4 regions of the Rhizobium sp. P2_G9 genome follow, and region 2 is predicted to be linked to each of the others. Evidence: predicted binding sites of a transcription regulator. Region 2 holds the regulator's gene; each other region holds the start of a gene.
The links. Region 2 encodes LexA, which represses DNA repair genes until DNA is damaged. Its sites were predicted from a motif close to TGTTCNNNNTGTGTTCNG; they were not measured.
Positions count from the first base shown of each region.

Region 1: a site for LexA is predicted at 2,192-2,209, ahead of AC1DYF_RS07855 (YifB family Mg chelatase-like AAA ATPase). Genes of this name have one in related genera too.
Region 3: a site for LexA is predicted at 2,349-2,366, ahead of dnaE (DNA polymerase III subunit alpha). Genes of this name have one in related genera too.
Region 4: a site for LexA is predicted at 1,634-1,651, ahead of AC1DYF_RS16865 (ribonuclease T2 family protein). Genes of this name have one in related genera too.

Region 1 is NZ_JBFUFK010000007.1:82,676-86,886, reverse strand. It holds gene cysK (cysteine synthase A) at 1-111, shown strand, start outside; gene AC1DYF_RS07860 (hypothetical protein) at 108-554, opposite strand; gene AC1DYF_RS07855 (YifB family Mg chelatase-like AAA ATPase) at 569-2,101, opposite strand; gene AC1DYF_RS07850 (hypothetical protein) at 2,673-2,906, shown strand; gene gshB (glutathione synthase) at 3,069-4,016, opposite strand; gene AC1DYF_RS07840 (endonuclease/exonuclease/phosphatase family protein) at 4,118-4,211, opposite strand, start outside.
Region 2 is NZ_JBFUFK010000012.1:24,173-28,383, reverse strand. It holds gene glmU (bifunctional UDP-N-acetylglucosamine diphosphorylase/glucosamine-1-phosphate N-acetyltransferase GlmU) at 1-1,107, shown strand, start outside; gene lexA (transcriptional repressor LexA) at 1,159-1,878, opposite strand; gene AC1DYF_RS11840 (hypothetical protein) at 2,189-2,332, opposite strand; gene coaD (pantetheine-phosphate adenylyltransferase) at 2,613-3,107, shown strand; gene AC1DYF_RS11830 (peptidylprolyl isomerase) at 3,130-3,699, shown strand; gene AC1DYF_RS11825 (peptidylprolyl isomerase) at 3,775-4,211, shown strand, end outside.
Region 3 is NZ_JBFUFK010000009.1:137,947-142,157, forward strand. It holds gene AC1DYF_RS09820 (molybdenum cofactor biosynthesis protein MoaE) at 1-434, opposite strand, end outside; gene moaD (molybdopterin converting factor subunit 1) at 436-693, opposite strand; gene pgsA (CDP-diacylglycerol--glycerol-3-phosphate 3-phosphatidyltransferase) at 690-1,280, opposite strand; gene AC1DYF_RS09835 (hypothetical protein) at 1,524-2,180, shown strand; gene dnaE (DNA polymerase III subunit alpha) at 2,589-4,211, shown strand, end outside.
Region 4 is NZ_JBFUFK010000018.1:44,876-49,086, forward strand. It holds gene ettA (energy-dependent translational throttle protein EttA) at 1-732, opposite strand, end outside; gene AC1DYF_RS16865 (ribonuclease T2 family protein) at 830-1,618, opposite strand; gene AC1DYF_RS16870 (alpha/beta fold hydrolase) at 1,787-2,743, shown strand; gene AC1DYF_RS16875 (DMT family transporter) at 2,736-3,665, shown strand; gene AC1DYF_RS16880 (TerC family protein) at 3,749-4,211, shown strand, end outside.

The DNA of each region.
Region 1 (4,211 bases), on a different contig from region 2:
ATCAAGGTCGGACAGCGCGAGGAAAATGCCGGCAAGAATATCGTCGTGATCATTCCCTCGTTTGCCGAACGCTATCTGTCGACCGTGCTGTTCGATGGATTGGGCGGTTAATTCGGCCAGCTTTTACGACGACCGATTTGGGCCGGCCCCATGCTGGCCCCTTCATATCGCCAGTCCGATGCGAGGCACTCGAAGGTCTCGTCCTTGAAATAGTAGAGGAAATGTCGGTCTCCGCCACCTTTCAGCGCGCGCCAGTCGGTCGGCGCGTCGCGGCGATCGTCAGGTCCGGTAATTTCGTAGAACTCTCCCCATCCCGGGGCCACTCCGCTATAGCGGCACTGCCCGAGATACCAGCCTTCGTCATTCGTCCGGCCCAGGCGCCAGCGGCTGCAGCCGGCAAACGTCAAGGTTCCCCACGCGTCATGCTCCGCCTCATTCGTCCATGGGCCGAGGAGAAAGCGGAGGGTTAGCGCCGACCCCACAACGGAGCATTCGGGCTCCGGCGAGCCCGGGCAAGCATCCCACATCGTGCTCAACCTGATGAAATCCGGCATCGGCCATTCCCCGATCACGCCGCACTCAGCAATCGATCACCAGCAATCCGGTATGAAATCGCCTCGGCAAGGTGAATGCGGCCGACATGCGCCGCACCGTCGAGATCGGCGAGCGTCCGCGCCACTTTCAGAATCCGATGATAGCCGCGGGCGGAAAACTTCATCCGGTCGGCTGCTTCGCGCAGCAGCTGCAATCCGCCGGCATCCGGCTCGGCGATCTTTTCGATCAGCATTGTCGAGCACCGGGCATTGCAATCCGTCTCCGGCTGGCCGGCGGCGATGAAGCGGTCGCGCTGCAATTGCCGCGCATTGGCGACGCGCTTGGCAACGACCGCGCTCGACTCGGCCGCTGCCGGGCGGATCAGGTCGAAGGCCGAGACGGCCGGCACGTCGACGCGAATATCGATGCGGTCGAGCAGCGGCCCGGAGATCCGGCCCTGATAGTCACTGACGCAACGCGGACCTCTTTGGCAGGTATGCCCCGGCTCGCCCGCCATGCCGCAGCGGCAGGGATTCATCGCCGCGATCAGCTGGATCCTGGCGGGGTAGCTGACATGATGGTTGGCGCGGGCGATGACGCATTCGGCGGTTTCAAGCGGCTGCCGCAGCGCATCGAGCGCCTGCGGGTGGAATTCCGGCAATTCATCGAGGAAAAGCACGCCATTATGCGCGAGCGACGCCTCTCCCGGCCGCGCTTTCATTCCACCACCGATGAGCGCCGCCATGGTGGCGGAATGATGCGGCGCCCGGAACGGCCGCCGGTCCGACAGCTTGCCGCCGGAAAGCTGGCCGGCGATCGAGTGGATCATCGACACGTCAAGCAATTCGCCTGATGTCAGCGGCGGCAGGATCGAGGGCAGACGCTGCGCCAGCATCGACTTGCCCGAACCGGGCGGCCCGACCATCAACAGATTATGCCCGCCAGCCGCCGCGACCTCCAGCGCCCGCTTGGCGCTTTCCTGGCCCTTGATGTCGGCGAGATCGGGGAGATTGGCCGGATTCTGGCGGACCGCAGGCTCGGGTCGGGTCAACACCTGCGTGCCGCGGAAATGGTTTGCCAGCCCGATCAGGCTGCGCGGAGCTAGGATATTGAAGCCTGGCCCGGCCCAGGCCGCCTCCGGTCCGCATTCATGCGGGCAGATCAGGCCCCGGTTCATCGCATTGGCCGCGATCGCCGCCGGTAGCACACCTGCGACCGGACCGATCGTGCCATCGAGATTGAGCTCGCCGATGACCAGAAATTCCGCCAACGCATCAGCCGGCACCGCGCCAAGTGACGCCATGATCGCCAGCGCAATCGGCAAATCAAAATGACTGCCCTCTTTGGGCAAATCAGCCGGCGCCAGATTGACCGTCAGCCTTTTCGGCGGCATCGCAAGGCCGGAGGCATGAATGGCGGCCTGCACCCGTTCACGGCTCTCAGCCACGGCCTTGTCCGGGAGTCCGACGATCTGTACGGCGATCTTCCCCGGCCCGAACATCACCTGCACATCCACCGGCACGCCCTCAATGCCCTGAAATGCAACCGTCCTGACTCTTCCAACCATGCGGCCTGTCCCTGCTCAATGCTGCCGTGAAACAACTTTCCCTGGTCAACGGCAACAGCTTGCAGCTAAACACAGGTCAAGGAATAAAACAAGAACAATGAACGAACAAAAATCTGCCCCGCTGGTGTCTGGCCTAAAGCATCGTTCCTACCAACGGGCGGACACCAAACCACCTTGGAGGAAATTACCCATGGCAGGTCAGCATCGCAAATTGTAATATTGCCGGGCACATTGAGTTTTCCGCCGGCTTGATGCCAGCCGGCCCCGTCGCATAGTGACGGCGCATGAGCGTCTTCAGCGACATGGATGCTGTTGTGCTTGATGCAACGCCAGAAATCGGCACGAGATGAGTGAACATCTCGTCAACGTCCGGGGAAGTCGTCCACCGCGCGCTGCCACCACCGACCACCCGACGAACAGCTAATTTGCCAACGGCGGAAACGGAGCGTGGTATGAACAAGGCTGCGATAAATCGGCTTGATACCATCTTGGTTCATAGTCAACACCCTTAACTTTGTCCATATCCAAGTGGTTCAATTTATGATAGAGTTTTTGTGATTGGAGAATCATTGTGAAATTCAACGAACAACACCAAATCATTCTCGATGCCTTTTATAATCGCCGCTACGGCGTATCCCCCACTGCTACGAGAAGCGCCGTGGAGAGCCATGCCAGGAGACACCTGCTCAAGGGGGCCGACTATACGAGGGCACTCGACAGCGCCATTGCCGCCGGCCTGCTCGTAAGCATGTCGGACGCGAGCTTGGCCATCAGGGGCGCAGGTCGGAACATGCTGCCTAAGTAATCACCGACCACGGCTGCGACAGCCGCTTCCGATCTTGCAGATTTCGGCAGGCCAAGTCACAAAAAAGAACGACAAGCGAACAAAATTGTAGGCCGGCGCAGCAAGTTTGCAGAGAATTTTAAAGCGGCAGCAGAGGCGGCCGTGGAACCGCCGCGATTGCCCTCAACCCCGCCGTCTCTCGACAGCATCCCAGAACAATGCCGCAATATCGGCACCGCCGAATTTCCGCACTTCGCGGATGCCGGTCGGCGAGGTCACGTTGATCTCGGTCATATAATCCCCGATCACATCGATGCCTACGAGGATGAAGCCGCGTTCACGGAGCGCGGGGCCGATGCGGCGGCAGATTTCCTGTTCGCGTTCGGTGAGTTCAGTCTTTTCAGCCCGGCCGCCGACATGCATGTTGGAGCGGCTGTCGGTCTCGGACGGCACGCGGTTGATGGCGCCGGCGGGCTCGCCGTCGATCAGGATGATGCGCTTGTCGCCTTTGCGGACGTCGGGCAGGTATTGCTGGGCGATGAACGGTTCGCGGAACATTTGGTTGAACATTTCGAGCAGTGAGGTGAAATTGCGGTCGTCACGCGACGAGTGAAAGACGCCGGCGCCGCCATTGCCGTAAAGCGGCTTCAGGATGATGTCGCCCATTTCGGCACGGAAGGCGGCGATCTCCGCGGGATCGCGGGTGATCAGCGTCTTCGGCATCAGGTCGGCGAATTCGGTGACGAAGATCTTTTCCGGCGAATTGCGCACCCAGTTGGGATCATTGACCACGAGCGTCTTCGGATGGATGCGCTCGAGCAGATGCGTCGACGTGATATAGGCCATGTCGAAGGGCGGGTCCTGGCGGAGCAGCACCACATCCATCGTTGACAGATCCACGCGCTCCGGCGCGCCGAGCGTATAGTGGTCGCCCTTGACATCGCGCAGCGTCATCGGCTCGACAGTGGCGATAATCTTGCCGTCGCGCATGGAGAGGCGGCTTGGCGTATAGTGGAAGAGATTGTAGCCGCGGGTCTGAGCTTCGAGGCTCATGGCAAAGGTGGAATCGCCGGTGATGTTGATCGAGGACACATGGTCCATCTGCACGGCGACGTTCTTGATCTTTGCCATGGGAATGCTCTCCTGCCCCTGAATGCGTGCGGATGATGTAGGACGGGCACGCCGGTCTGGCAAGCCCATCCGGCCAGCCGGTCTGGCTAGCCAGTCTGGGATCAGGCGAAGCCGTCGATGCGGCAGGTGATGTGGTCGTGGTCGGAGAGCGGCCGGCCGGTCCCATCGAGCGAAGGCGTGATCTCCGAATGGCCG
Region 2 (4,211 bases):
CACGCTGTGCTGGCGGCGCGCGGCGAAATCGAAAAGGACTACGATCAGATCCTGGTCGCCTATGGCGACGGGCCTCTGATCGAACCCGCACCGCTGATCGAAGCGCTGGAGAAAGTGCGCGCCGGCTATGATGTCGCGGTCGTCGGCTTCGAAACCGACAAACCCACGGGCTATGGACGCCTGCTTACCAAGGACGGCGAGCTCGTCGCCATCCGCGAGGAAAAGGACGCGACAGAGGCCGAGCGGAAGGTCACCTTCTGCAATAGCGGCATCATGGCGATCGATGGCCGCAAGGCTTTGTCGCTGCTGACGAAAATCACCAACAACAATGTCAAGGGCGAGTATTACGTCACCGACATCATCGAAATCCTCCACCGCGAAGGCGGCAGGGCGGTGACGGTCGAAGCGCCGAGCGACATGGTTGCCGGCTGCAACAACCGGGCGGAACTCGCCGAACTCGAAGCGATCTGGCAGAAGAAGCGCCGCCATCAGTTGATGCTCTCCGGCGTCACGATGATCGCGCCGGAAACCGTCTTCCTGTCGCACGATACGCGGATCGGCCGCGACACCGTGATCGAACCGAATGTCTGGTTCGGCCCCGGCGTCACCATCGACAGTGACGTCGTCATCCACGCCTTCTCGCATATCGAGGGCGCCCATATTGCACCGGGCGCCAGCGTTGGTCCGTATGCACGGCTGCGGCCTGGCGCAGACCTGGGCGAAAAAGCCAAGGTCGGCAATTTCTGCGAAGTGAAGAATGCCGCGATCGGCGAGGGCGCCAAGGTCAATCATCTGAGCTATATCGGCGATGCGATCATCGGCGCGCGGGCGAATATCGGCGCCGGCACGATCACCTGCAATTATGATGGCTTCAACAAGTTCGAAACCCGGATCGGCGCCGACGCTTTCATCGGCTCGAACAGTGCGCTTGTCGCACCGGTGACGATCGGGGCAGGGGCGCTGACCGCCTCCGGCAGCGTGATCACCGAGGATGTTCCGGATGGCGCCGCCGGCTTCGGCCGCGCCCGTCAGGTCAACAAGGAGGGCTATGCGATCGTGATCATGGCACGCAACAAGGCGCTCAAGGAATCAAAGAAGAAGAAATGATATTAGCCGACGCAGGCGAGGCTGCTCGCCGCGCGTCAACCGATCGGCTTGTCAGTGATAGCGGCGAATGAGCCCGACCAGCTTGCCCTGGACCTTGACGCGATCCGGCCCGAAGATGCGGGTCTCGTAAGCCGGATTCGCGGCCTCAAGCGCAATGGAAGCCCCCTTGCGGCGGAAGCGCTTGAGCGTCGCCTCTTCGTCGTCGACGAGCGCCACGACGATGTCGCCCGGGCTGGCCGTGCTGCCGTTGCGGATGATGACTGTGTCGCCGTCGAGGATGCCGGCCTCGATCATCGAATCGCCCTTGACCTCGAGCGCATAATGTTCGCCGCCGCCGAGCATGCCGGCAGGGACTGAAATATCGTGGGTAATGTTCTGGATCGCCGAGATTGGCACGCCGGCAGCAATGCGGCCCATGACCGGGATTGACACCGCGTCACCGCTGTTCTCATTTGCAGCCGGCTTCGGCGCAGGCGCTGGCTGGACCTTGCCGAGCGAGCCTTCGATAACGCTCGGATTGAAACCCTTCTGCGGCGGCTTGATGCTCGGCGAATAGGCCTCGGGCAGCTTGATGACTTCGAGCGCCCGGGCACGGTTGGGAAGCCGGCGAATGAAACCGCGTTCCTCCAATGCCGTGATCAACCGGTGGATGCCGGACTTAGAGGCCAAATCGAGCGCATCCTTCATCTCATCGAACGAAGGGGGCACGCCGGACTCCTTCATCCGCTCATGGATGAACAGTAGAAGTTCCTGTTGTTTTCTCGTCAGCATGGACGTCCCCTTGGGAATCGTGAAACAAATCTCGAACAAACACTATATGTTCCATGTATGTTCCGCAAGGGTTTTAAATATGGTTAACGCGGAGGCCGATAAGCGGCTTTTGCTTATATGCCGGGAACCGCCCACCCACGTTCAATCCGCCGGTCTAAGCCGGCTCGCCCGAGGCATCGGATCTTTGCTTAGGTGGCTATGGCAGGGTCGCACAACGAAAAACCGGACGGCAGGGGAGCCGTCCGGTTTTTACACATGAGCGCGGGCTTGCGGGGAGGGGGTGGGGAGGGGACGCCCGCGCGTCTGGAACTTAGAACTGGAGGGCGGCACTGTGGGAAAGTGCATCCCGTGTGGCGTTGTTTTCACGCACTGCGTTAATGATCGAGGAAACTGCGGTCGCCACGAACATGACGGAAATCAGGCCTGCCATCAGGGTCAGCGTCATGTACATCATCGTCGTCGTCCTTTTCGTCTCTCGTCCGGGTGCGCTGTCGATGGAACCTTTATCCCACATCGCGCACCCGGTTGCTGTTTCCTTGGGAACATGCGCTTCTTGTTATCATTGCGCTGTCCTCCGAACTTGACGCCATATAACCATTGATGATCCGAACCGGCCGTGAATGGGGCGTTCATCCGCCGTTCAGGTTTCTGGCTCACCCGGAAACCATGGATTTTCGGTTGCGCCGATACCACATCCATGACAAAAGGCGGGACCATTTTCGGCAGCGCGCGCAATGACAACAGCCTTCTATCCCGGTTCATTCGATCCCCTGACCAACGGGCATCTGGACGTGCTGATCCAGGCACTCAACATCGCCTCCAAGGTCATCGTCGGCATCGGCGTCCATCCCGGCAAGGCACCGCTGTTCTCCTTCGAGGATCGCGCCTCGCTGATCCGCCTGTCGCTCGAAGACGTGTTGCCGGACCGGATCGGCGACATCCAGGTGATCTCCTTCGACAATCTCGTCGTCGATGCGGCGCGCGCGCATGGAACCAAAGTGCTGATCCGCGGTTTGCGCGACGGAACCGATCTCGACTACGAAATGCAGATGGCCGGCATGAACCGGCAGATGGCGCCGGATATCCAGACGGTGTTCCTGCCGGCCGGCACGGCGTCCAGGCCCATAACCGCCACATTGGTGCGCCAGATCGCCGCGATGGGCGGCGATGTCAGTGCTTTCGTGCCGAAGCCGGTGCTCGCCGCGCTCGAGGAAAAACGCCAACGCTGAGCCCAAAAACAACGGAGCTTCCATGATCTTCCTGAAATCCATCGCCGCGGCCGCATTGCTGCTGTTCGCCGGCCTTGCCGCCCAGGCATATGCCAATCCCAACCAGATCACCATCCAGCTCAAGAACGGTCCGGTCGTGATCCAGCTGATGCCGGATATCGCGCCGCAGCACGTCAAGCGCATCGAGGAACTGGCTGCCAAGCACCAATATGACAATGTCGCCTTCCACCGCGTCATCGACGGCTTCATGGCCCAGACCGGCGACGTCAAGTTCGGCAATCTGAAGAAGGGTTTCGATCCGAACGCGGTTGGCACCGGTGGCTCCGACCTGCCAGACCTGCCGGCCGAGTTTTCGCAAGTGCCGTTCGAGCGCGGCACGATCGGCATGGCCCGTTCGCAGGATCCCAATTCGGCCAATTCGCAGTTCTTCATCATGTTCGCGCCGGGCGATTTCCTCAACGGCCAGTACACGGTGGTCGGCAAGGTCGTTTCCGGCATGGAATTCGTCGACAAGATCAAGCGCGGCGACCCGAACAATAACGGTTCAGTCAGCGATCCCGACCGGATGATCAAGGTCACGGTCGGTAAATAACACCAGGCATTTACGGAGGGTTGCTGAGCAGCCCACGTTCAGAATGCGTCGAGACAACAAGCAAGGAGAAAACCCATGGCCGAGATCAAGGATCCGGAAAACACGCTCATCATGGAAACCACCAAGGGCAAGGTCGTCATCGAGTTGATGCCGAACGCCGCGCCCGGCCATGTGGCGCGCATCAAGGAACTGACCCGCGAAGGCGCCTATGACGGTGTCGTCTTCCACCGCGTCATCAATGAATTCATGGCCCAGACGGGCGATGTCGAATATGGCAAGAAGGGCGGCAAGTCCTTCGATCCGCGCCGCGCCGGCATGGGCGGTTCGGAAAAGCCGGATCTGAAGGCGGAATTCTCGGCGATCAGCCATGTGCGCGGCACCTGCTCGATGGCCCGCTCGCAGAACCCGAATTCTGCCAATTCGCAGTTCTTCATCTGCTTCACCGATGCGCCGTGGCTCAACAAGCAATATTCGGTCTGGGGCCAGGTGATCGAAGGCATGGACAATGTCGA
Region 3 (4,211 bases), on a different contig from region 2:
GCATCCTTCGCGCTGACCCAGGCACCTTCGGCGCCGCCAACTGCATGTTCCTTCTTCCAGAACGGTGCCGACGTTTTCAGGAAATCCATGACGAAATTGGCGGCATCGAAGGCCGCCTGGCGATGGCTCGATGCTGCGACGACCAGGACGATATTTTCGCCTGGCACGATCTTTCCGTAACGATGGATCGCCGTCAGTCCCTTGAGCGGCCAGCGCTCGGCCGCAAGCTGGCAGACGCGCACAATTTCGGACTCCGCCATGCCAGGATAATGTTCGAGTTCCAGCGCCGAGAGCCGCCCGTCCTCGTCGCGGCAGAGGCCGGTGAAGGTTACGACTGCACCGATATCGTGCCGCCCGGTCGTGATCCGCGCCGTCTCGGCGGCGATGTCGAAATCCTCCGCCTGCACCCGGACATGCGGTTCGAGGCTAGACATCTCAGCCGCCCGTCATCGGCGGGAAGATGCCGATTTCGCGCGCCCCGGCAATCCGTTCATCCTGTTCGGCATGTTCCTGGTCGATTGCGACGCGGATCACCCTGTCGTGTTCCAGCGCAAGTTCATATTCTTCGCCGAGCGTCTTGAGATGAGTGAGCAAATCACCCACGGTCAGCACGCTCGGCGGCAGTTCGATCGTCTCGCCGGACTTGCCGATCCGTTCGCGCACCCAGGCGAAATAAACCAAGTCGACCTTCATTCGTCTTCATCCACAATATGCTTGAGCCCGGCGCGAAAATAGTCATAGCCGGTATACATGGTCAGGATCGCCGCGATCCAGAGCAGGATGATGCCGATCAGTGTCGCATGCGGCAGCACTTTGTCGCCTGCGGGGCCGGCGAGCAGAAAGCCGATGGCGACCATCTGCGCCGTGGTTTTCCACTTGGCGATCCGGGTCACCGGTACGGAAACCTTGAGTGCTGCCAGATATTCGCGCAGGCCTGAAACCAGGATTTCGCGGCAGAGAATGATGATCGCCGCCCAGAGCGACCAGCCGGCAATCGTGCCGTCGGCAGCGATGAGCAGCAACACGGCCGACACCAGCAGCTTGTCGGCGATCGGATCGAGCATCTTGCCGATATTGGAAGTCTGCTTCCAGATGCGTGCCAGGTAGCCGTCGAGGAAATCGGTGATCGAGGCCACTGCAAATAGGCCGAGGGCGGTCCAGCGGGCAAAATCCGTGCTCTGCAGCGAACCTTCGATATAGAAGCACAGAACGATCAGCGGCACGGCGATGATCCGGCCATAGGTCAGCATATTCGGGATGTTATAAGCGCGCTTTGCCATGTGTTCTGTCTTAGACTCGCAATTGCTACCAGATGATGGCTTCAGGCAATGAAGGTCAAGCCCGGCCGGGCGCGCGCTCCCCTCGCGGGCAAAATAGGCAGGCGCGCGTTCGCTTTCAAATGCATTTGCGTCAAGAATCATGTTTTTTTGCCGGTGACTCCAGATTCGCACAATTAGGGCTCCGGCAACTTGTTTCGCGTAGAATCATAACGCGCCCGTGGGATATGGCGCTGAGGGAAAACAATGAAATTGGTTCTGGCTGGGCTGACCGCTTGTCTTGTCGCGTCATCGGGAATGGCGCATGCCGGTGATGCCCTGTCGTTCGACAAATATTGGCTAACGCCGACTGTCAGCACGCTCGGTGTCGGCATCGAAGGGGGTTACCGCTGGAACGAATATTGGGGCGGTCGCCTCAGCCTCAATGGCGGTGCCTTCGACTATGTCTACCACGACAAGGATGCCGACCTGCACAACCATGTCTCGTTGTTGAGCGCCGGCGCGACGGCCGATTACTATCCCTTCGCCGACGATTTCCGCGTCTCCGCCGGTGTGCGGCTGTCGGACAGCAAGGTTAATGGCCGGATGAAGAACCTCGTCAAGCGCGGCAAGCATTTCAGCATCGTCATCGACGATCCGCTGACCACCTACACGGCGCGCCAGAATGCCATCCAGCCCTATCTCGGCATCGGCTATTCCGCCCAGATTAACGAGCGCACCTCGCTCAGTTTCGATCTAGGCGCGCTCTATGCCGGCTCGCCAAGCCTGAGCGTCGATTCGCATGCTGAAAAATTCGGTTTCACCAAAGGCCAGATCGACCGCGAGATCGACCGTGAACGCGACCGCATCTCCAAGTTTACCTTTTATCCCGTCGCGCAGATCGGTTTGAACTTCCGCTTCTGACCGACGCTGACGGACTTCAGGCTTCCTCCGCTCTATCTCCCTGACCGTCCGGTCTAATCGCGGGGGCGTGGGCCTATGTCCTTTGTCGCGATCGCCTCCAGGGCCGGTCGCTCGCTCCGCATTTCATCAATACTTTTTTAACCTTGCCCCTGTGGATAGCGTTGACTACGGAACATTAATAGAACATATAAGAAACATAACGGAACTGGAGGCAGAAATGAGCGAATTTCTTCGTGATATGGCAGCATTTACCTCGGTCGTCATGTTTGTGGCGAGCTTCGCCGTCGTGATGATGTCGTTCTGATCCTGTGGGGAAAATGCGCCGTTGCCCGGCCCAAGCTGGCATAGGACGATGGCACCCGCTACATTGGAGAGGAATGGATTCTCTTATGGTGCGGCATGGAACAGATGGACACGATCAGCGCCCTTTCAGGCCTTGCGGAAAGCCCGCAATTCGTTCATCTGAGGATCCATTCCGCCTATTCGCTTCTTGAAGGCGCCCTGCCGGTCAAGAAGATCATCGCCAAGGCCGTCGCCGACCAACAGCCGGCGCTCGGTCTGACCGATACCAACAACCTGTTTGCCGCATTGGAATTCTCCAAGACTGCCTCGGGCGAGGGGCTGCAGCCGATCATCGGCTGCCAGCTGTCGATCGATTTCGAGGAAGAGGCGTCAGATGAGCGCAACGGACGGACCCAGCAGCCGAAAAAGCTGCCGGCGCTCGTGCTGCTTGCGGCGACCACTGAAGGCTACCAGCACCTGTCCGAGCTGGTAAGCCGCGCCTATATGGAAGGCGAGGGGCATGCCTCGATCCATATCAAGCGCTCCTGGCTCGGCGATCACATGCCGGGCGTCATCGCACTCACCGGGGCGGCAACCGGCCCGGTCGACATGGCGATGCGCGACGGCAACACGGCGGTCGCCGAACGCCGCCTGCAGCTGTTGATGCAGCTCTTCGGCGACAGGCTCTATATCGAGCTGCAGCGGCACGGCGCCTATGACAGGCAGCATGAGGCGAAGATGCTCGATCTCGCCTATCGCCTCGAGCTGCCCATCGTCGCCACCAATGAGCCGTTCTTCCCGACGGTGCAGGATTTCGAAGCGCATGACGCGCTGATGGCCGTGGCGCAAGGCACACTGGTATCGGACGACAATCGCTTCCGCCTGACCCCGGATCATTATTTCAAAAGCCGCAAGGAAATGGCCGCTCTGTTCGCCGATCTGCCCGAGGCGATCGAGAACACGATCGAGATCGCCCGCCGCTGCTCCTTCCTGCTGAAATCCGTCTCGCCCATCCTGCCGCGGTTTACCGGTGGCACAGGCGATGCGGAGGCAGCCGAGAAGGCGGAATCCGACGAGTTGAATCGTCAGGCCTGGGAAGGTCTCAACCACCGCCTCGCCTCCATCGGTCTCGCGGCCGGCTATAGCGAGGACGATTATCGCAAGCGGCTGGAATTCGAGCTCGGCATTATCGAGAAGATGAAATTCCCAGGCTACTTCCTGATCGTCGCGGACTTTATCAAATGGGCCAAGGCCCATGACATTCCGGTCGGCCCGGGCCGCGGTTCGGGTGCAGGCTCGCTGGTCGCCTACGCGCTGACGATCACCGATATCGATCCGCTACGCTTCTCGCTGCTGTTCGAGCGCTTCCTCAATCCCGAACGCGTGTCGATGCCGGACTTCGACATCGACTTCTGCCAGGATCGCCGCGAAGAGGTGATCCGCTATGTCCAGGCCAAGTATGGCCGCGATCAGGTGGCGCAGATCATCACCTTCGGTTCGCTGCAGGCGCGTGCCGCACTGCGCGACGTCGGCCGCGTGCTCGAAATGCCCTATGGCCAGGTCGACCGCATCTGCAAGCTCGTGCCCAACAACCCGGCCAATCCGACGCCGCTTTCCAAGGCGATCGAGGAAGAACCGAAGCTGAAGGAAGAGGCGGAAAAGGAGCCGGTCGTCGCCCGCCTGCTCGACATCGCCCAGAAGATCGAGGGCCTTTACCGCCACGCGTCCACCCATGCGGCTGGCATCGTC
Region 4 (4,211 bases), on a different contig from region 2:
GGCGCCGAGATAGGCCGAATAATTGCCTTCGTAGGGAATGCCACGGCCGCGGTCGAGCTCGAGAATCCAGCCGGTGACATTGTCGAGGAAGTAGCGGTCGTGGGTGACCATCAGCACGGCGCCCGGATATTCGCGCAGATGCTTTTCCAGCCAGGCGATGGTTTCAGCGTCGAGATGGTTGGTCGGTTCGTCAAGCAACAGCAGACTGGGCTGGCGCAGCAGCAATTGGCAGAGCGCCACGCGGCGCTTCTCACCGCCGGAGAGATTGTCGATCGTGGCGTCGCCCGGCGGGCAACGCAGCGCTTCCATCGCCATCTCGACCTGCGAATCCAGGTCCCAGAGGTTCTGGCTGTCGATGATGTCCTGGAGTTTTGCCCCCTCGTCCGCCGTCTCGTCGGAATAGTTCATCATCAATTCGTTGTAGCGGTCGAGGATCGCCTTCTTCGAGGCGACCCCCTCCATGACATTGCCGAGCACGCTGAGCGACTCGTCGAGTTGCGGCTCCTGCGCCAGATAGCCGACCGTGGCGCCCTCGGCGACCCAGGCCTCGCCCGTCCATTCCTTGTCCATGCCGGCCATGATCCGCAGCACGGTCGACTTACCGGCGCCGTTGGGGCCGAGAATGCCGATCTTGGCATCGGGATAGAAAGAAAGGTGGATATTCTCCAGCACTTTCTTGGTGCCGTAGGCCTTGGTGAGCCCGGACATATGGTAGATGAATTGGCGCGCCATGCCGAAACCTCGATGAACGATCCTTGGAAGTTGTCGGCTATGTAGGGCAATTCGGATTGACGGGCAATGTTCAATCGGCCGAATCCAACAGGCGCGTTCATTGCTGCCCGACAGAGTCGACAATCCCCTCCACGCAGCCGAACTTGGTTGTCCCCGCCGTGGCGATCAGCGCTTTGAGATCATCGCCCTCGGTGCTTCCGAGCCCGATGGTGATGCCGGTAATGATCTCGCGGTCGCCGTCCTTGCGGCAGCGCATCTTGATCTTGTCGCCGGCGCCCGCCCCGAAGGCGGTCTCGAAAGCAGCCTTGATCTCGGCCTGCCTGAGTGTCTTGCCGATATTGTCGCCGAACAGTTGGCCGACAGCGGACTGGTTGACGGCCGCCAGCATTTTCAGCGAGCGCTCGTAATAGCGCGCCGCGACATCGCCGGAACAGGTCCCGTGCTTGACCCATTCATGGCGCTCGAGCCCCGACACCATGCCCGGCATGGCCTTGGTGAGCTCCACCTTGAGACCCTCATCGAGCGCCAAGGCCGGCATGGCGAGCCACTTGTGCTGCTTGTCCTGATCCTTGAGGGCATCCGGCACGCCGCAATATGTCTGCCGCATGCGCCAAAGACCGTTCAGCGAGAATTGGCGCGCCGCAAGATCGCTGGCCGACTGGTCACGGCATTCGGCCATGTTGGATTTCCCCTCACAGAAAGCCGGCTGCCAGCCCAACCCAAGTATCATGACGGTCTTTCCCGTCGCCGCGGTGGCGGGCGAATTGTCGTCATCGGCCGGACTGTCGGGCATCTCCGCCGCAGAGAGCAGTGCCGGGAAGGCCAGGAAAACGGCACAGCAAAGCAATGGGAGCAGCCGAAGCGCTCCATTTATCATCCGTTGCATGGATAACTCCTCATAAAGAACAAAACATGAATATAAGAAGCACAATTCAGGAAAATTGCAACCCTGAATCTTATTGCGTTTAAAGATTCATCAAGCAATTTGCCACTTTATGTTCCGTCTTTTCTCGTTCATCACTAATCGCCATCGGGGCGCAATATCGGGACAGCCATGACCTACGAGACGCCGATTGAATTCGCGAGCCCGAGCGGGGCAAAACTATGCCTCCGGCACCAGGAGGCAGAGACAAACGGCAAGGCGACCGTGCTGATTTCGCATGGCCTTGTGGAACATTCCGGACGCTACCGCGCATTTGCCGGATTTCTTGCAGGGCGCGGCTATCACGTCTATGCCCACGACCATCGCGGCCATGGCAAGAGCACGGCTCTTGACGCCGAGCCTGGACGCTTCGCGCGAAAAGATGGCGCAAGGCGCGTCGTCGAGGACCTGCTCGCCGTCCGCGACTTTGCCGCCAGCCGGCATCCAGGCTTGCCGATCATCCTGTTCGGCCACTCCTTTGGCGGCAATGTCGCGCTGGCTGCGGCTGAAGCGCAACCCGCCAGCTTTCAGGGGCTTGCCGTCTGGAACACGAATGCCAATCCGGGCATGGCCGGAAAGGCCCTGGTGCTGCTGCTCAAGACCGAACGCTTCCTCAAGGGCTCGGATGTCCCCAGTTTCTACGGTATGCGCTTGACCTTCGATACCTGGGCGAAATCGCTTCCCGAGGCGCGCTCGGATTTCGACTGGCTGTCGCGTGACGCTCGCCAAGTGAAGGCCTATGTCGAGGATCCGCTCTGCGGCAGCCGGCCGTCGGTCTCCATGTGGCTCGACGTCTTGCAACTGGCGGGAGAAGCCGGTCATGTGGCCGCGCTGCGCCGATTGCCGAAGACCTTGCCAGTACATCTCGTCGGCGGCGGCAAGGATCCGGTGACAAAGGGTGGCGAGACGATGCGAAAACTCGCGAGGCAGTTGACGTCGCTTGGCATGAATGCGACGAACCTGACGATTTACGAAGACATGCGTCATGAAACGCTCAACGAGATCGGCCGCGAAGAGGCGATGAAAGCCTTCGCAGCCTGGGCCGACGGCGTTGTCATGAAAGTTTCACAGAATGAGGCAAATGGCTGACTCGACTCTCATTTCCCGTCCTCGCCTGCTGCCAAGCACCGGCGTCACGCTGATGTGCGCCTCGGTGCTGACGGCGCCATTGATCGATGTCTTCTCCAAGCTCGCCGTTGGCAGCGTGCCGGCCGGCGAGGTCTGTTTCGCACGCTTCCTCTTTCAGGCCCTTTTCATGCTGCCTTTCGCGCTGATGCGCGGCCGGCTGTTCAGCCGCTCGCTTTTCCAGGGCAGCCTGCATTTCCTGCGCGGCTTCCTCATCCTCGCCGGCATGACCGCCTATACCTATGCGCTGAGGACCATGCCGGTCGCCGATGCCATCGCCATCTTCTTCGTCGAACCTGCAATCCTGACGCTGATGAGCGGCATCCTCCTCAAGGAGCATATCAGCCGCAACAAGATCATCGCCTGCGCCACCGGCTTCGGTGGATCGCTGATGGTGATCCAGCCCTCATTCAGCCAGTTCGGCTGGGTGTCGCTGCTGCCGATGGCGACGGCCTTCACCGTCGCCTCCTTCCTGTTGCTGACGCGGATTTCGGCGCGCACGGAGGAGCCGTCGTCGATGCAGTTCCAGTCGAGCGTCTGGGGTCTGCTCGCCGCGAGCCTGCTGCTGGCGATCGGGCATCATGCCGAAATTCCCGTCTACGATCCGGTCTTGCCGGACCTGTCGACCGTGCTTTTCCTTGCCGGCGTCGGCCTTGCGGCGACGATATCCGGCATCCTATCGGTCTATGCCTACCGCGCCATGGCCGCCTCCGTGCTGGCGCCGCTGCAATATCTGGAAATCGTCACCGCCTGCATCGTCGCCTATTTCGTCTTCGGCGACTTCCCAGATGCGCTGAAATGGGCGGGCATCGTCATCATCATCGGCTCCGGCCTGTTCATCATCTGGCGCGAAGACAGGCCGGAAGCGGAGAACAGCGCGGCATAATCCGGATTTTGCCGGCTGGCCGCTTGCCAGCTGCGACATTCTGACGCTATCTGCAGCTATCTCCATCAGCGACAGGTCTGACCATGCTTTCCGGCATCTTCACCCTAGACAACCTTTTCACCATCGACAGCCTCATCACCTTCCTCATCCTGACAGCGCTGGAAACCGTGCTTGGTTTCGACAACCTGCTCTACATTTCGCTGGAATCGAAAAAGGTCGATCCGGCAAAGGAATCCTCGGTGCGGCGCACCGGCATCCTGCTCGCCATCGGCCTGCGCATCCTGCTGCTCTTCGTCGTGTTGCAGCTGATCGCCGCCTTCCAGACGCCAATCTGGCAGGTGCATTCGGTGATCTTCGGCGCCTCGATCACCGGCCATTCGCTGATCGTGCTGTTCGGCGGCATCTTCCTGATCTACACCGCGATCAAGGAAATCTGGCACATGATCGGCAGGCACGACCTCGAACATGGAATCGATACGGCACCGCGCCGCACGGTGGCCGCCGCGCTCATCTGGATTCTCATCATGAACGTGGTTTTCTCTTTCG